Arthrobacter crystallopoietes: one gene and its partner. The protein of the gene in region 2 interacts with the protein of the main gene of each other region in a pairwise test. Links are inferred from orthologs where the notes say so. Each region holds a gene or a part of one and is shown on either strand. Other genes may lie near its edges.

The links.
Region 1: the proteins of ligA (region 2) and leuS interact in binary tests that used the Escherichia coli proteins (3 or more experiments, as listed by UniProt). The link is inferred for Arthrobacter crystallopoietes from one-to-one orthologs.

The regions. Positions count from the first base shown.
Region 1 is NZ_CP072014.1:3,326,119-3,333,774, forward strand. What follows is about bases 4,540-7,656. They hold leuS (leucine--tRNA ligase), read right to left. Parts: upstream 7,285-7,656; coding sequence 4,795-7,284; downstream 4,540-4,794. Other genes in these bases: J5251_RS15235 (DegV family protein), read right to left, coding at 4,540-4,782; glpK (glycerol kinase GlpK), read right to left, coding at 7,492-7,656. Also shown: holA (DNA polymerase III subunit delta), read right to left, coding at 1-176; J5251_RS15225 (ComEC/Rec2 family competence protein), read right to left, coding at 246-2,642; J5251_RS15230 (ComEA family DNA-binding protein), read right to left, coding at 2,957-3,742; more of J5251_RS15235, read right to left, coding at 3,829-4,539.
Region 2 is NZ_CP072014.1:2,690,180-2,697,730, reverse strand. Bases 2,995-6,006 are described here. They hold ligA (NAD-dependent DNA ligase LigA), read right to left. Parts: upstream 5,618-6,006; coding sequence 3,371-5,617; downstream 2,995-3,370. Other genes in these bases: J5251_RS12365 (hypothetical protein), read right to left, coding at 5,674-6,006; J5251_RS12375 (DUF2087 domain-containing protein), read right to left, coding at 2,995-3,335. In the rest of the region: Asp-tRNA(Asn)/Glu-tRNA(Gln) amidotransferase subunit GatA, read right to left, coding at 1-1,140; Asp-tRNA(Asn)/Glu-tRNA(Gln) amidotransferase subunit GatC, read right to left, coding at 1,145-1,441; J5251_RS12385 (GNAT family N-acetyltransferase), read right to left, coding at 1,501-2,001; J5251_RS12380 (hypothetical protein), read right to left, coding at 2,087-2,788; more of J5251_RS12375, read right to left, coding at 2,847-2,994; more of J5251_RS12365, read right to left, coding at 6,007-6,375; J5251_RS12360 (serine/threonine-protein kinase), read right to left, coding at 6,463-7,551. UniProt on the Escherichia coli protein: DNA ligase that catalyzes the formation of phosphodiester linkages between 5'-phosphoryl and 3'-hydroxyl groups in double-stranded DNA using NAD as a coenzyme and as the energy source for the reaction.

The DNA of each region.
Region 1 (7,656 bases), 640 kb from region 2 along the record:
TCCACGTCCGGATGGACTCCCCGGGTCAGCGAACGAATACGGTCTCTGGCCCGGTGTGCCAAATATTCTTCCGGCCCGCTGATGAGCACGACCGGAGCCGGTTCAACGTCGCGCCAGGAAACGATTCGACCGGCAGTCTTGCTGCCTGCGGCCGGACGGGCCGGGGGTGGATTCACAGCTCAGGTCCTCCTAGTATCAGAGTCAACATTGTCACGGGCAGCCGATTTTCCCAAGCCGGATTCCCATCATTCCGCCGGGCGCACGGCTAGGCTGCCGCCTGCGAGATCGATCACGATGGTACCGATTTGATCCGTCCGGAAAACTGGTACCCGGAGCCGCTCCAGGGCCGAGAGGATCTCGGGTGCAGGATGGCCATAATCGTTGCCACGGCCCACGGAAATGACCGCCGTTCTCGGCTGCACCCGGTCCAGGATCGCGGTCCCACCGTTGCGGGCGCCATGATGGCTGATCTTGAGGACGTCCACGCTGCCCGGTTCTAGCGCCAAGCCCCGGAGCAGATCTGCCGCGGCATCCTCTTCCAGATCGCCGGTCAGCAGTATCCGCAGAACCCCGCCGTCTGCGTCCGGCAAGGCGACCAGCATGACGATACTCGAGTCATTCTCTGAAGCGCCGCCCCGTGCCGCCGTCGGCCAGAGTATTTGCCACGAAGCGCTGCCGGTCCGGCCGGACTGGCCCGCCTTGCCTAGCTCAGGATCCAGCCCGTGTTCGGCCAGTGTGCCCTCGACCAGGTCGGGCAGCTCCTTCTTCGAACTGCCAACGAGCACCCGTGCCACCCTACGTCCGTCCAGCACGCCGTCCAGGCCACCGTAATGGTCCAGGTGCATATGCGTGAGCACCAAAAGCCCGACGCTTTCCACTCCGAGCGAATCCAGACACGAATCCATAGCGTCTGGTTCAGGCCCCGCATCAATAACCATGGCCTGTCCCGAACCTGTGCGGATGACCAGCCCGTCTCCTTGGCCGACATCGCAGACCACAGCATCCCAGCGATCCGGCAGCGGAACGGCACCCGTGCTCGAGACCAGCCAACCCACCAGCGCACCGGCGACAGCGGCCGCACAAAACACGGTCCCCACCCGCCGCTTCCCGGGCCATCGCCCTACGGCAAGCCACGTGGTTCCCCGCTCGAGGCGTTTCACCTGCTCCGCACCCACACGGGGCGCCTGATTCGCGGACGCTGGAGTGTACCGCCGGCCGGAGCCGCTGCCACGGCCGGCCGCCTGCTCGACCCTGAAGCACAGGGAGGAAATACCGAGCCGACCCTGCGCAGCCAGCCACAAAAGGGCCAGAAGCACAACGGCGGCAGCGGCCGCCAGGACCGCGCCGGCCGGTCCGCCAAGCCACGGAAGAGTGGCCAGTGGAAGTCCGGAGAAGGTCCGGGCGATCTGCGCGACCCAGAGGGTGAGAAAGCCGGTCGCGTGGACGAGCCAACTACCGGGTAGGGGCACCCATGGGAGCAGCGCCAGGGAAACCATGCCGCCGATGGTGACGAAGGGAACCACCGGCGCCGCCAGGACGTTGGCCGGTATCGAGAACATGGCCAATTCCGGTTGGAGCTGGACGAGGACGGGCGTGCAGAAAAGCTGGGCAGCCAGCGGTATCGCCATGGCATCGGCGAGCAGCTTCGGCATAAAGTGTTGCAGCCATCGCGAGCACGTGCTGCCGAGCAGCACCAACCCCAAGGTAGCCAGGACCGAGAGAATGAAACTGTATTCGCCTGCCAGCCATGGATCCGCCAGCAAGAGGACGATGACGGCCAGAGCGAGGAAGGACAGCGAGGCACGACGTCGGCCGGATACCAGCGCAGCAACGCCTATCGCTCCCATGACGGCGGCACGCAGGACGCTCGGCTCCGGCCGCACCAGCAGCACAAATCCGGCCAGCGCGACAATGCCCAGTACCGAGCTCAGCCACCGAGGCGTTCGGCAGGCGGCTGCCAACAGGTAGACAAATCCAAGCAAGTAACTGCAGTTTGCGCCGCTGACCGCCATGAGGTGCGTCAGCCCGGTACGGCGCATGGCCTCCTCCAAGTCGTCGGTCTGCTGTTCCCTGTCGCCAAACACCATTCCTGGCAGCAATCCGCGCGCGTCCGGCGGCAGTCCCCCGGTGTGTTCGACGAATAGGCTCCGGAGCGTGGTGACCGCTTCAGCAGCCGCCGGAGTCGAGGTCACATCGGGCGCCGTTGAGGCACTCAGCATGGCAGCTTCCGACGATCCCGGTTCCATCGGTGCCAGGGTTCCGGCGGCGTGCAATCGATCCCCGTAGCGGACTGTCCGCCATGTCTGGCTACCGATGACGAGCACCGGGGTTGCAGCCTCGAATTTCCGTCCCGAGTGCGATGCCTCCGTGATTTCGGCGGTGACGAGATACCGTGGTCCGGAGCCAAACATCGACGGATTTTTTGACCGCGAGGCATCCGAGAGCGCCGTTAGTTCGGCGGTGACGTACGCTCCGGAGTCGATGGCGGGCCCGATCGGCCCGCTGAGCCGCTCCGTGTGTTTGATGCCGATGACCAGTGCCAGCAGGCCGGCAGTGCACACCAGCAGGAACACTGTGCCATTCACCGCGGGAATTGCCTTCCGCCGCCGGCGGAGCAGCCCGGCCAGCAGGAGAACTGTCACGGCGCCCGTGCACGTGCCTGCGTAAGTCAAGGCCATCGCAGCCGGTAACCGCAGCAAAATGAGCGACAACAGCCAACAGGTTGTCGCCGCGGCGGCTAGTCTTAGATCAAGTCTGACGGCGCGGGAGCCGCTTTCTCCAACTCCTGGCCGCAACGCTTTAGCTGCGGCGGCACCACTTGGGCCCTTTTCCCGGAAGAACCACGCTTTCAAGCTTCGTTTTCCGGCGGGGCCTGCGTCGCTGGTGGCGTCCATGACCATTGCGCCGGCCACTTCCCGGGCTGCCCGCGCATAGTGCTGCCAGGGCGGTGCCGGGCTCATACGGTGACCAAATCCACGAGGCTTGCGAGCATGACTTCGCCGATGCCCGGCACTGCATCCAGGTCTTCGGGCCGGCCAAAACTTCCATGCTGCTCGCGGAAGTCGATGATGCGCTGGGCCAGAACGGGTCCGACCCGGGGCAGCGTCTTAAGTTCTTCCAGCGTCGCGCTGTTGAGATTGATCTTGGCTGCGGGCTCGTCTTCTGCTCCGCCGGCACCGCCCTCGGGACCCGCTGCACTCCCGCTGCTGCCGGGGACGGACTGGTGCTCTGGTGAGGAAACGAAGACCTGTTGGCCGTCCGTGAGCGGCGCCGCCAGGTTCAGTGATGCCAGGTCCGCGGTTTCGCTGGCACCTCCCGCGGCTTCCAGTGCTTCAAAAACCCGCGCCGATGCCGGTAGACGGACAATGCCCGGACGGCCGACGGCGCCGGCCACATGGACGACGATCTGCGCCGCATCACCGGGACCGGCCTCCGGCCCTGGGGAAACACCCTCCTCGTCCGCCTGGGCCGAGGGTACCGGCTCGGCGGCCTGCTCCGGGCCCTGTCCTTCACCGGAGGGTCCGGCCACTGCCGCGGAGCTCGTGACGGGCAGGGAGAGCAGGACGTCGCTCTCTTCCCTGTGGGTGTCGGCCGTCAGGAGCAGCACCAGAGCGTAGCCGACGGCCAGTCCTGCGGCGATCAGCGCTGCCCCCAGTGCCACCCGCAGACGCGGGCGGCGGGCAGATATTTTCAGGCCGTGGCTGGCTTCTGTGGCGGCTGTTCCCCAGCGATGGCGGCCCATGGCACTACGCTATGGAGGAAATCAACGGCCGGGCAGGATGCTCCTGTGCCTTGTGGACAGGAGCATGCCCGCCCACATTGTGGAGATCAGGACACCGGGTCGGGCATGGCGGGTCCTATGACGACGGCGAGGACTCCCAGTCCGGCATGCGCGGCCAGCACCGACGGTACTGCGGTAACCAGGATCTCATCACCTACATGAGGACTGAGCTCTTCGGCCAGCGACCTGGCCTCTGCTTCATTGCCGAAATAATGGACAGCGAGCTGCGGTGAATACTCGAGTTCTTCGATCCGCCGGACCACCAGCTGCTGCATACGGACCAGCGCCTTAGAAGCGGTCCTTATTTTTTCCACCTCTGCGATGGCACCGTCACGGATCGTGAGAATAGGTTTGATAGCCAGCAGCGACCCGAAGAACCCGGCCGCCGGATTGATCCGCCCGCCCCGGCGCAGCTGGTCCAGGCTCGGAACATAGAAGAGGACATCGGCCGCTGCCGCCGCTTCCCGGGCCCGTTCCGCCACCGCGGATACCTCCGCGCCATCCTGGGCCGCCAGCACCGCGGCGACGACGGCAAAGCCCTCCGCCATCGCCACCGACCGGGTATCGACGATCTCCACCCGGATATCGACTTCTGCCGCAGCAAGCGCCGCGGCTTCCACGGTGCCGGACAGGGATCCAGAGAGGTGGATGGAGACGATCGCGTCGTAGCCCTGCCGCTGCAGTTCCTCATAGGTCCGTGTGAAGAGGCCCGGCGACGGTCTGGAGGTCTTGACTTCCTTGCCTTCGGCCAGGCCGATGGTCAGCACGGCGGGGACGTCGTCCACGCCCTCGCCGTAAATTTGGCCGGAAATCATCACCGGCATTGGCACGATCCGCAGCCAGTCCGCGGTTTCTGGTTCGGCCGCCCACTCAGCCGGCAGCGAAGCCGCCGAATCGGTTACCACGGCGACCCGGGGGCCTCCGGACGCTTCGTCCGGCTTGCGGCCAGCCGGGTGCAGCAGTTGCCGTGACCGCTGCACCAGATCCTCGAGCCATGACATTGTCAGCCGTCCTTAGGCCGGGACGATATTGACCAGTTTGGGTGCCCGGACGATGACCGTGCGGATGCTGCGTCCGTCAAGCGTTTTGACCACCTGTTCCGATGCCAAGGCCTTGGCCTTGAGCTCCTCTTCGCTGATGTCCGGGGCTACTTCAAGCCGGTCCCGGACCTTGCCCTGGACCTGGACGACGGCGGTGACCGTGGCCTGGACCAGCAGCTGCTCGTCGACCGCCGGCCAGCTGGCTTCCGCAACCGAGGGCTCATGCCCAAGCGCTGCCCAGAGGTCCTCTGCGGTGTACGGAGCGAAGAGGCTCAACACAATGGCGACGGCTTCGGCAGCTTCCCGGACGGCGGGATCGGCGCCGCCGACACCGCTGTCGATCGTCTTGCGCGTGGCATTGACCAGCTCCATGAGGCGGGCGATGACCACGTTGAACTTATGGTTGTCCAGCAGTTCGGCGGCGTCGGCGATGGTCCGGTGGGTCACCGAGCGTAGCGCGCGGTCGCCGTCGGCCGGGTCGGTGCCAACGGCGGAAGTCACGTCCTGGCCCAGCCGCCAAGCACGGGCCAGGAATTTAGCCGAACCCGACGGGGAAACGTCGGCCCAGTCGACGTCGTCCTCCGGCGGTGAAGCGAAAATCATAGTCAGTCGGACGGCGTCGACACCGAACTTGTCCAGCTGCTCGCCGAGGTCCACCCCGTTGCCCAGAGACTTGCTCATGGCCTTGCCCCCGTTGAGGACCTGGCCCTGGTTCAGCAGCGCACTGAACGGCTCGTCGAAGTCCACCAGCCCGAGATCCTTGAGCACCTTGGTGAAGAACCGGCTGTACAGCAGGTGCAGGATGGCGTGCTCGACGCCGCCCACGTACTGTCCGACCGGCAGCCATTTGTTGACCGCTTCGACGTCGAACGGCCCTTCCGTGTAGTCCGGCGAAGCAAACCGAAGGTAGTACCAGGAGGAATCCACGAAGGTGTCCATGGTGTCCGTATCCCGGGTGGCGGCGCGTCCGCAGTTCGGGCAGTCCACGTTGACCCAGTCCGCGGCGGCGGCCAGAGGCGATGTTCCCTTGGGCGAGAGCGCTTCGCCGCGCAGGTCTTCGGGCAGCCGCACCGGAAGCTGGTCATCGGGAACCGGCACCTCGCCACATTCGGCGCAGTGGATGATGGGGATGGGAGCACCCCAGAAGCGCTGGCGGCTGAGCAGCCAATCGCGGAGCCGGTAGTTGACCGTCTTCTCGCCGGTGCCGGCCGCCTCCACCATGTCGATGGCCTTGGCAATGCCCTCTGCCTTGGACAGGCCATCGAGGTCGCCCGAGTTGATCAGGCTGCCTTCGCCGGTGGTGGCGGTCCCGCTGACCGCGGGATCTTCCTCACCGGTGTCCAGCACCGCCCGCACGGGCAGGTCGAACGTCTTGGCGAAGTCCAGGTCGCGCTGGTCGTGCGCGGGAACAGCCATGATCGCGCCGGTGCCGTAGTCCGCCAGCACGTAGTCCGCGGCCCAGACCGGCAGTTTCTCGCCGTTCAACGGGTTGATGGCATAACGGCCGAGGAAGACGCCGGTCTTCTCCCGGTCGGTGGACTGGCGTTCAATATCGGAAAGGGCCTTGACCTTTTCGCGGTAGTCCATCAGCGCATCGTGCTGTTCGGGCGTGACCAGGTCCAGGGCCAGGTGGGCATCCGCCGCAACAACGAAGAACGTCGCGCCGTGCAGGGTGTCCGGGCGGGTCGTGAAGACGGTGACGTCCTTGGCTTCCCGGCCGTCTGAGGGCTCGATGTTGAAGTTGACGTGGGCACCCTCGGACCGGCCGATCCAGTTGCGCTGCATGGCCAGCACACGCTCAGGCCAGCGGCCCTTCAGCTCATCCATGTCATCCAGCAACCGGTCGGCGTACTCCGTGATCTTGAAGTACCACTGGTTCAGGCTCTTCTTGGTCACCGGCGTGCCGCATCGTTCACAGGCACCGTTGACAACCTGTTCGTTGGCCAGCACGGTCAGGTCCTTCGGGCACCAGTTGACCGGCGAGTTCTTGCGGTAGGCCAGCCCCCGCTCGTAGAACCGCAGGAACAGCCACTGCGTCCAGCGGTAGTAGTCCGCGTCGGAAGTATGCAGCCGCCGGGACCAGTCGGCACTGATGGCGTAGCGCTTGAATGACGCCGCCTGCGTCTCGATGTTGGCGTACGTCCATTCGGACGGGTGCGCGTTGCGCTTGATGGCCGCATTCTCCGCCGGCAGTCCAAAGGAGTCCCAGCCGATGGGGTGCAGGACGTCGTAGCCCTTCAGCCGCAGGTAACGTGCGACGACGTCGCCCATGGCAAACGCCTCGGCATGGCCCATGTGCAGGTCACCCGAGGGATAGGGGAACATGTCCAGCACGTAACGGCGTTCCTTCGAGCCGTCGTCAACGGCCTTGAAGACACCGAGCTCTTCCCAGACGGCAGGCCATTTGGCCTCCATGGCGGAAAAACTGTACTCGTTCGGTTCGGTACCAGACTGCGTACTCACGTTGACTTGTCCTCGTCCTCTTGGTTGCTACGGCGCACTCCCGGTGGTTGCCGCTTAGACACACAAAAGCCCCTCGACACGGGAGGGGCGGCCGCACGTTACGGAAGTGTTCCGTAGGTGCGGCTAGCTAAGCAGAAGTGCGGACATGGAATTACTTTACCGCAGATCAGCCGAAGGCTTCCCTCGGCACTCCCGGCCGGATCAGGTTCAGCGCACGTCCTCGTCCACCCAGTCGAACGTCCGGGTCACCGCCTTCTTCCACAGCCGCAGCTGCCGGTCACGCTCGGAGGAGTCCAGCTGAGGTTCCCAGCGACGGTCCTGAATCCAGTTCGACCGCAGTTCCGCTAGGTCCTGCCAGAATCCCACGGCCAG
Region 2 (7,551 bases):
GTAGTAGGCGTCGTAGTAGCCGGCGGACAAGGCGTAAGTGCCCAGGATGATGCGGCGCTTGACCTCGTCGCCGAAGCCGGCGGCGCGGGTGGCGCCCATGACGCGCTCGATGGTGAGCGGGCTCTCGGCCGGCAGTACCCGGTGACCGAACCGGACGCCGTCGTACTTTGCCAGGTTGGAGGATGCTTCCGAGGGCATGATCAGGTAGTACGCGCCCAGGGCGTACTTGAAGTTCGGGCAGGAAACCTCGACGATCTCGGCGCCGGCCTCGCGCAGCAGGTCCAGCGACTCGTGGAAACGTGACAGCACGCCTTCGTCGTAACCCTCGCCCTGCAACTCTTTAATGACGCCGACCTTCATGCCGGCAACGTTTCCGGTCTTCGCGGCCTCGACCAGCGCGCCCACCGGATCGGTCAGCGAGGTGGAATCATGCGGGTCGTGGCCGCCGATGACCTCGTGCAGCAGCGCCGAGTCCAGCACCGTGCGCGAGACAGGGCCGATCTGGTCCAGCGACGAGGCCATCGCGATGGCGCCGTAGCGGGAAACCCCGCCGTAGGTCGGCTTCACGCCCACCGAACCGGTGACGGCTGCGGGCTGGCGGATGGAGCCGCCGGTGTCCGTGCCCAGCGCGAGCGGGGCCTCGAACGCGGCGACGGCGGCCGCGGAGCCACCGCCGGAGCCGCCGGGAATCCGGCTCAGGTCCCACGGGTTGCGGGTGGGGCCGTAGGCGGAGTGCTCGGTGGAGGAACCCATCGCGAACTCGTCCAGGTTGGTCTTGCCCAGCATCGGCATGCGGGCCGCCCGGATCTTCTTGATGACCGTGGCGTCGTACGGGCTCATCCAGCCTTCGAGCATCTTCGAGCCGGCCGTAGTGGGCTGGCCGACGGTGACTATCAGGTCCTTGATGGCAATGGGCACACCGGCCAGCGCCGGCAGGTCCTCGCCGGCGGCGCGTGCCTTGTCCACATCCGCGGCGACGGCCAGCGCTTCCTCGGTGTTGACGTGCAGGAAGGCATTGATATTGCCGTCCACCTCGGCGATGCGGTCCAGGTGCGCCTGGGTGACCTCCACGGAGGTGACTTCCTTGGCGGCCAGCATTTCCGCCAGCCGGGCAGCGCTGTGTCGGGTCAGTTCACTCATGTCTTTACTCCTCGTCCAGAATGGCGGGGACCTTGAAGCGGCCGTCGGCCGAATCCGGTGCACCGGAGAGCGCTTGCTCCTGGGTCAGGGTCTCGCCGACAACGTCCTCACGGAACACGTTGGCCAGCGGGATGGGGTGCGAAGTGGCGGGCACCTCGGGGCCGGCCGCTTCCTGGACGGATTTGATCGAGTCAACGATGACGTCGAGTTCGCCGGCCATCTTGTCCAGCTCTCCTGCGGTCATCTCAATGTGGGCCAGCCGCGCCAGATGCGCCACGGCCTCACGATTGATCTCAGACATGAGTCTCCTACGCGAATGGATTGGGTTTTCTAGAAACAGTCTACTTCTTGGCCCGGTGCTCAGGATTCCAGTCTCTTGACGAACACGAACAGCCCGATGTCCTCGTGCGGCACCTTCCAGTCCCGCTCGCGGATCCGCTCGAAGCCCAGCGATTCGTACAGCCGGTGCGCGTTGGTCATGTTGTCGATACTGGTGAGGCTGACCGAGTGGATGCCTTCCAGGGTGCGGGCGTAATCAACAACGGCCTCTACCAGGGCCCGGCCGATCCCGGCACGCTGGATCGACGGATCCACCGCCAGCATGCGGAACTCCAGCTCCCCGGCACGCGCAATGTCCGAGTACTCCTGCCCCTCGAACGTCAGCGCCACGGAACCTGCCACCTTGCCATCCAGCTCGGCGACCCAGACAATGGCGAGCCGGGCGCGGTGGGCAACATCACCGAGCATCTCCAGGTAGCCGTCGCCCTCGGCGATGTGACCGCCGTGGACGTAGGCCTCCCGCGTGATCCGGGCAACGTCGTCGTAATCGGCTTCGGTGGCCGGGCGGATGGTAATGCTCATCAGGTAATGCAGTCCTCAAGGGTCAAGTGGAAGTACGACGGCGGCAGCCGCCTATCAATTCTGCCTCACCACGGGCTGTGGCCGGCTACCGGAGTGGTTCAGGCCACTGCGCCCGCGGGGCAAGCTGCGGGGCTACGCGTTGCTCCAGTGCGGCGACGGCTTCCTCCGGCAGGGCGAGCAGGCCGTCCAGCTCCTTGCGCGCCCGCAGGTAGGCGAGCTGGCGCTCGGCTCCCGTGGCCGCCTCGTCAACAGCGAGCGTTAGCAGTCTTCTGGCGGTATTGAGCCGCTGGCGTTCGGGGCCGCTGAAGTGCTGGTCCTTGATCCGCCGGGCCTCGCGTTCGGCGATCTCGAAAGCCAGCTCGAAGGCGCGGACGGCGTCGCGGTATTCCAGCAGCCGGGCGTCGGTGGTAATTTCGGCGGCGCGGCCTGGCCGTAGCGCGTCCGCCACGCCTTTGGCGCGCAGGAAGTCAACGGTCAGGGGTTCGCGCACGTCGGACATCATCGGGTAGTCGATCAGCTTGGCGACATCCAGCTCGTATTCCAGCCAGCGGGCGTTGACCCGGTCATGGTCTGCCATCAGGGCTTCGATGTCGCTGACGCGCTGCGCCTCCCAGGCCGTGGCCTGCCGGCGTTGTTCGGCCTCCGCCCGCGCTTCCACGCGGCGGCGTTCAGCTTTCCGGCGATGGTGCTTCTTGACGTGCGACATTCTCTTGCCGGCACCGGAGAATACTGCGACTCCGATCCAGATGGCCCACCACCAGGGAAAGTCGGCAAAGAACTCATTCATGCCCGCTCACCCTTCCATCGTGCCACCCGGCTTCCGCCGGCTCAATGGCCTGGCGGTGTCAGCGGGCCCGGCGGTAGGCGCTGCCGTCCCGCTCCCGGTCCAGGTAACCGTAGTCCACAAGGGCGCGCCGGAGCAGGGGCACGTCGTCGGTGAAAGCGGCGAGCTTCGCATTCAGCTGCTTCTCCGTCAGCGTCGCATCAGGACCGATGATCTGCGGGATCAGGAACTCGAACAGTTTCAGGCGGTCCGTCGCCCGTTTGGGCAGCCCCTCGATCCGGCCCGCCAGGAGGAAGCGTTCGGCGCCTTCGGGCTCGGGACGGCGGGCAGCGGCCAGCGCTGCCTTGAAGGCCTGCTCGTTCACCACGAGCCGTCCGCCGTCGTCGTTCAGCAAGGAACAGTCCACCAGTTTTTGGCGTTCCTGGGCCGATAGGGCAGGCTGCTGGCCCAGGACGAAGGCGGCATAGAGCTCCCGCAGCCTCGAACTGGCCAGCGCGGCCATGATGGCCTGCCAGCTGACCGGCGTACCCGGCTGACCGTCACGATCCATGTCGCCCTTCCTTTCGGCTCAGTCCGCGCGTTGCTTCAGTCTGCGCCGGGACCTTCCGGACCGGGCTCGGCAGCGCCGGCATACCCTGCGCCGGTTTCTGCCGTGCCGGCCATAACCGTATCCGGACCGTTTTCCAGCAGTTTGACGAAGCCTTCCTCGTCCAGCACGTGCAGGCCCAGTTGCTCGGCCTTGTCCAGCTTGGACCCGGCGCTCTCCCCCGCGACCACGTAGTCCGTCTTTTTCGACACGGAGCCGGAGGCCTTGCCGCCGCGGCTGATAATGGCTTCCTTGGCCTCGTCCCGGCTGAAGTTCTCCAGCGAGCCGGTCACCACGATGGTCAGCCCCTCCAGCGTCCGGGGCTTGCTCTCATCCACCTCGTCCGCCATCCGCACGCCGGCCTTGGCCCAGGTGTCCACGATTTCGCGGTGCCAGTCCACCTCGAACCATTCGATGAGGGCGCGGGCGATGATCGGTCCGACGCCATCGACGTCCGCCAGCTGCTCTTCCGATGCCGCCCTGATGGCTTCCATGGATCCGAAAGCCGTCGCCAGCGCGCGGGAGGCAGTGGGCCCCACGTGCCGGATGGACAAGGCGACGAGGACCCGCCAGAGTGGCTGGCTCTTGGCCTTCTCCAGCTCGGTGAAAAGCTTGCGCGTATTGGCGCTCGGCTCCGAGGGCTTCTTGGGCGTTCCCTTCGTGTAGAAGTAGGGCACCAGTTCCACCTCGCCGGTGGCCACGCCCTTGGACTTCTTCTGGCGGGCGATCTTCACCTCCGCCAGCATCTCCGGAGTGAGGTCGAAGACGTTGGCCTCGGTGGTCAGCGGCGGCTGCGCCGGTTCGGCCGGCTGGGTGAGGGCGATCGCCGCTTCCCACCCGAGCGCCTCGATATCGAACGCGCCGCGCCCGGCCAGATGGAAGACCCGTTCACGCAGCTGCGACGGGCAGGACCGGGCGTTGGGGCAGCGGATGTCGACGTCGCCCTCTTTGGCCGGCGCCAGCGGGGTACCGCAGGACGGGCACTCGGTGGGCATCACGAATTCGCGTTCGGAGCCGTCCCGCAGCGCCACCACGGGTCCCACGATTTCCGGAATCACGTCTCCGGCCTTGCGCAGCACCACGGTGTCCCCGATCAGCACGCCCTTGGCTTTCACCACGTCCTGGTTGTGCAGGGTGGCCATCTCGACGGTGGAACCGGCCACCTTCACCGGCTCCATCACCCCGTACGGCGTAACCCGGCCGGTGCGGCCCACGTTGACCTGGATGTCCAGCAGCTTGGTGTGCACTTCCTCCGGCGGGTACTTGTAGGCCACGGCCCAGCGCGGGACCCGCGAGGTGTGGCCCAGGCCCCGCTGCAGCCCGAAGTCGTCGACCTTGATGACAATGCCGTCGATCTCGTGCAGCAGATCATGGCGATGGTCGCCGAAACGCTGGATGAACTCCAGCACCTCCTCATAGGTGTCCAGCACCTTGAAGTAGGGGCTGGTGGGCAGGCCCCAGTCCTTCAGCAGCGCGTAGGTCTCCGACTGGCTGCCCGCGGACAGGCCCTCGCGGGCACCGATGCCGTGGACAAACATGCTCAACGGCCGCTGCGCGGTCAGGGCGGGATCCTTCTGCCGCAAGGATCCCGCGGCGGCATTGCGCGGGTTGGCGAAGGGCGCCTTGCCTGCCTCCACCATCTTCTCGTTCAGCTCCAGGAACGCCTTGGAGGGGATGAAGACCTCGCCCCGGACCTCCACTTCGGCCGGCAGGTTCTTGCCCTTGAGCCGGCGCGGGATGTCCTTGAGGGTCAGCGCGTTGTGGGTGATGTCCTCACCGGTGTGGCCGTCGCCGCGGGTGGCGGCCCGGACCAGTTCCCCGTCGCGGTAGAGCAGGTTGACGGCCAACCCGTCGATCTTGACCTCCGTCAACCACTTCAGGTCCTGCGCGCGGCCGAGTTTTTCCACCGACGACGATGCCCGGCTGACCCACACCTGAAGCTCATCGAGGGAGAACACGTCCTCCAGCGAGTACATCCGCTGCAAGTGCTGAACCGGGGTGAAGGCCGCGGACACTTCGCCGCCGACCTCCTGGGTGGGCGAATCGTTGGCCACCATCTCCGGGTGGAGCGCTTCGATCTCCTCCAACCGGCGGTAGAGCTGATCGAACTCGGCGTCGGAGACCAGCGGGGCGTCCTCGTTGTAGTACGCGTAGCGGTAGCGCCGGACGTCCTCGGTCAGCTGCTCGTACTCGTCCCGGAGGGCGTCACTGGGGATTTCATTGGCCTGCACTTCCACTTTGCTCACGGAACTATCTTGCCCTAAAGCACGGCCCGTGGCCGGGATCCGCCACGACAAGCCGGTCAGTCTTCGGGATCCCGCTGGGTCTCCAACAGCGGCAGGTCCGCCGCGGTGACCAGATGCGAGGTGACCGCGTGTTCCACCAGCCGCGCGCGCCGATTGGTGGCCAGCTTTCCGCCGCCTCCCCGGAGCCCGGCCACGCCCACCCGGTCCAGCTTGTCGCACACGTTGTCCAGCTTGCGGTTGAACTTGGTTATCGGCCAGCCCAACCGTGCGGCGGCCTGCGACGAGGAGGGGATGGAGCTCAGGCCCGTGCCGTCCCTTTTGAGCATGGGCTCGGCCAGGGCCAGGATCAGTGCCTTCTGCGAATCCGTGAAGATCACCGGACCGATGGTCGTCTCCCCCACTGCATCGTGGTCCCGGGCTTCCTGCCGGAAGGACGGTGTTTTGACGTGCACCGAGAGCTCGTAGGTAGTCGGCCCGGCCGTAAAGACCACGTTGGTCTGGCTGAAGACCATGGGAATCCGGGCCCCGGGCGCCAGCCAGGCCTGCATGCCGCCGCTGGTGTCCGCGATCGTCGCCGAGATCATCGAGCCGACGTTGGCCAGCCACCAGATGTTCTCGTACCGGCAGATCTCCAGGAACTTCCGGTGCAGGTACGGATTGTCGTCGATTTCCAGGTCGCCTTCGCGGCCTATCCTGAAGACGTCGTCGTCCCCGGCGTCGTACCATTCACCGCAGAACTCGATACTGACTTCGGCCACTGCTGTCCCCCTATTGGTCACTGGTCTGATCGTGCAAAGTTCAACAGCCGCTGAGCCGGCCGTGGCACGATGTTGTTCGGTTCCAGATTAGTCGGCGCAGCCGCGGACCGGGTCCGACGACTTTCCGTTGGCCCGCAGCACCACCACCTCGATGCACGTCCGGTCCTTCTCGGCCAGCGGGATGCTCACGCCTGGATCCGGCGTCCGCTGTGGCTCACCCTTGCCCAGTGCGGTTACCGGCGTCCAGATGAACAGGTCGCCGTCGCGCTTGTCAGGGTTGGTCCAGGTGAAGACGGCCTCGTCCCCGTCCACTTTGCCCGCGAGTTCTTCCGGCGGCACCACATTTCCGGACAGGCCCTCGATGGCGTTGGCCGGCGGCTGGCTGACCGGCGGCTCCGATTCGGCCGCTTCCGGTTCCGGCCCCGTTACCACCAGCACGGCAGCCACGGCCAGGACAACCACCGCGGCGGCTCCGCCGATAATCCCGACCAGATTCTTCCGGCTTCGAGGCACGACGGCGGTGTCCCCGGCGTCGTGGTGAGTGTCACCAAAGCCGACGGTGGGCTGGGTGGCGGATCCGTCGTCGTACGCAGTGTTTTCCACGCGCGCCGGCGGCGACGGAACCCAGTCGGTAGTCGGCTCCGTGCCGCTGTGCGTAGACCGCAGGACCGTCCGGTCATCTGGTTTGTTAGTGGGCTCGGGGAAGCGTGGGCGGAGCACCGTGGGCGAATTGGTCGTCGCGTCCGGATCGATCGAGACCACCTGGCGCACCCGGGTGGCTTCCCCGCCGTCGTCCTGCGGCTGTTCATCCCCCGGGTGGGCTTCCTCGAGCACTTCGAACGGTGTGACCGAAAGGTTCAGCTCCGCCTGGATCCGCTGCAGCGCCAGCGCGAAGGCGTGGGCCGTCGGGAACCTGGAGGACGGTGCCTTGGCCATGGCCGTCGCGAGAGCCTGTTCAAGGGATTCGGGCACGTCGGCCCGGCGCAGCGGCGGCATCGGTGACGTGGCGATGCGGTTCATCAGTTCGCGCTGCGAGTTGTCTCCGCCGGGCCGGACGAAGGGCGAGCGGCCGGCCAACAGGGTGTAGAGTGTGGCGCCGAGTGCCCAAATGTCGATCTTGATGCCGTCGGCGCCCTCACCCTGGAAGGCTTCGGGCGGGGACCATGGGATGGACAT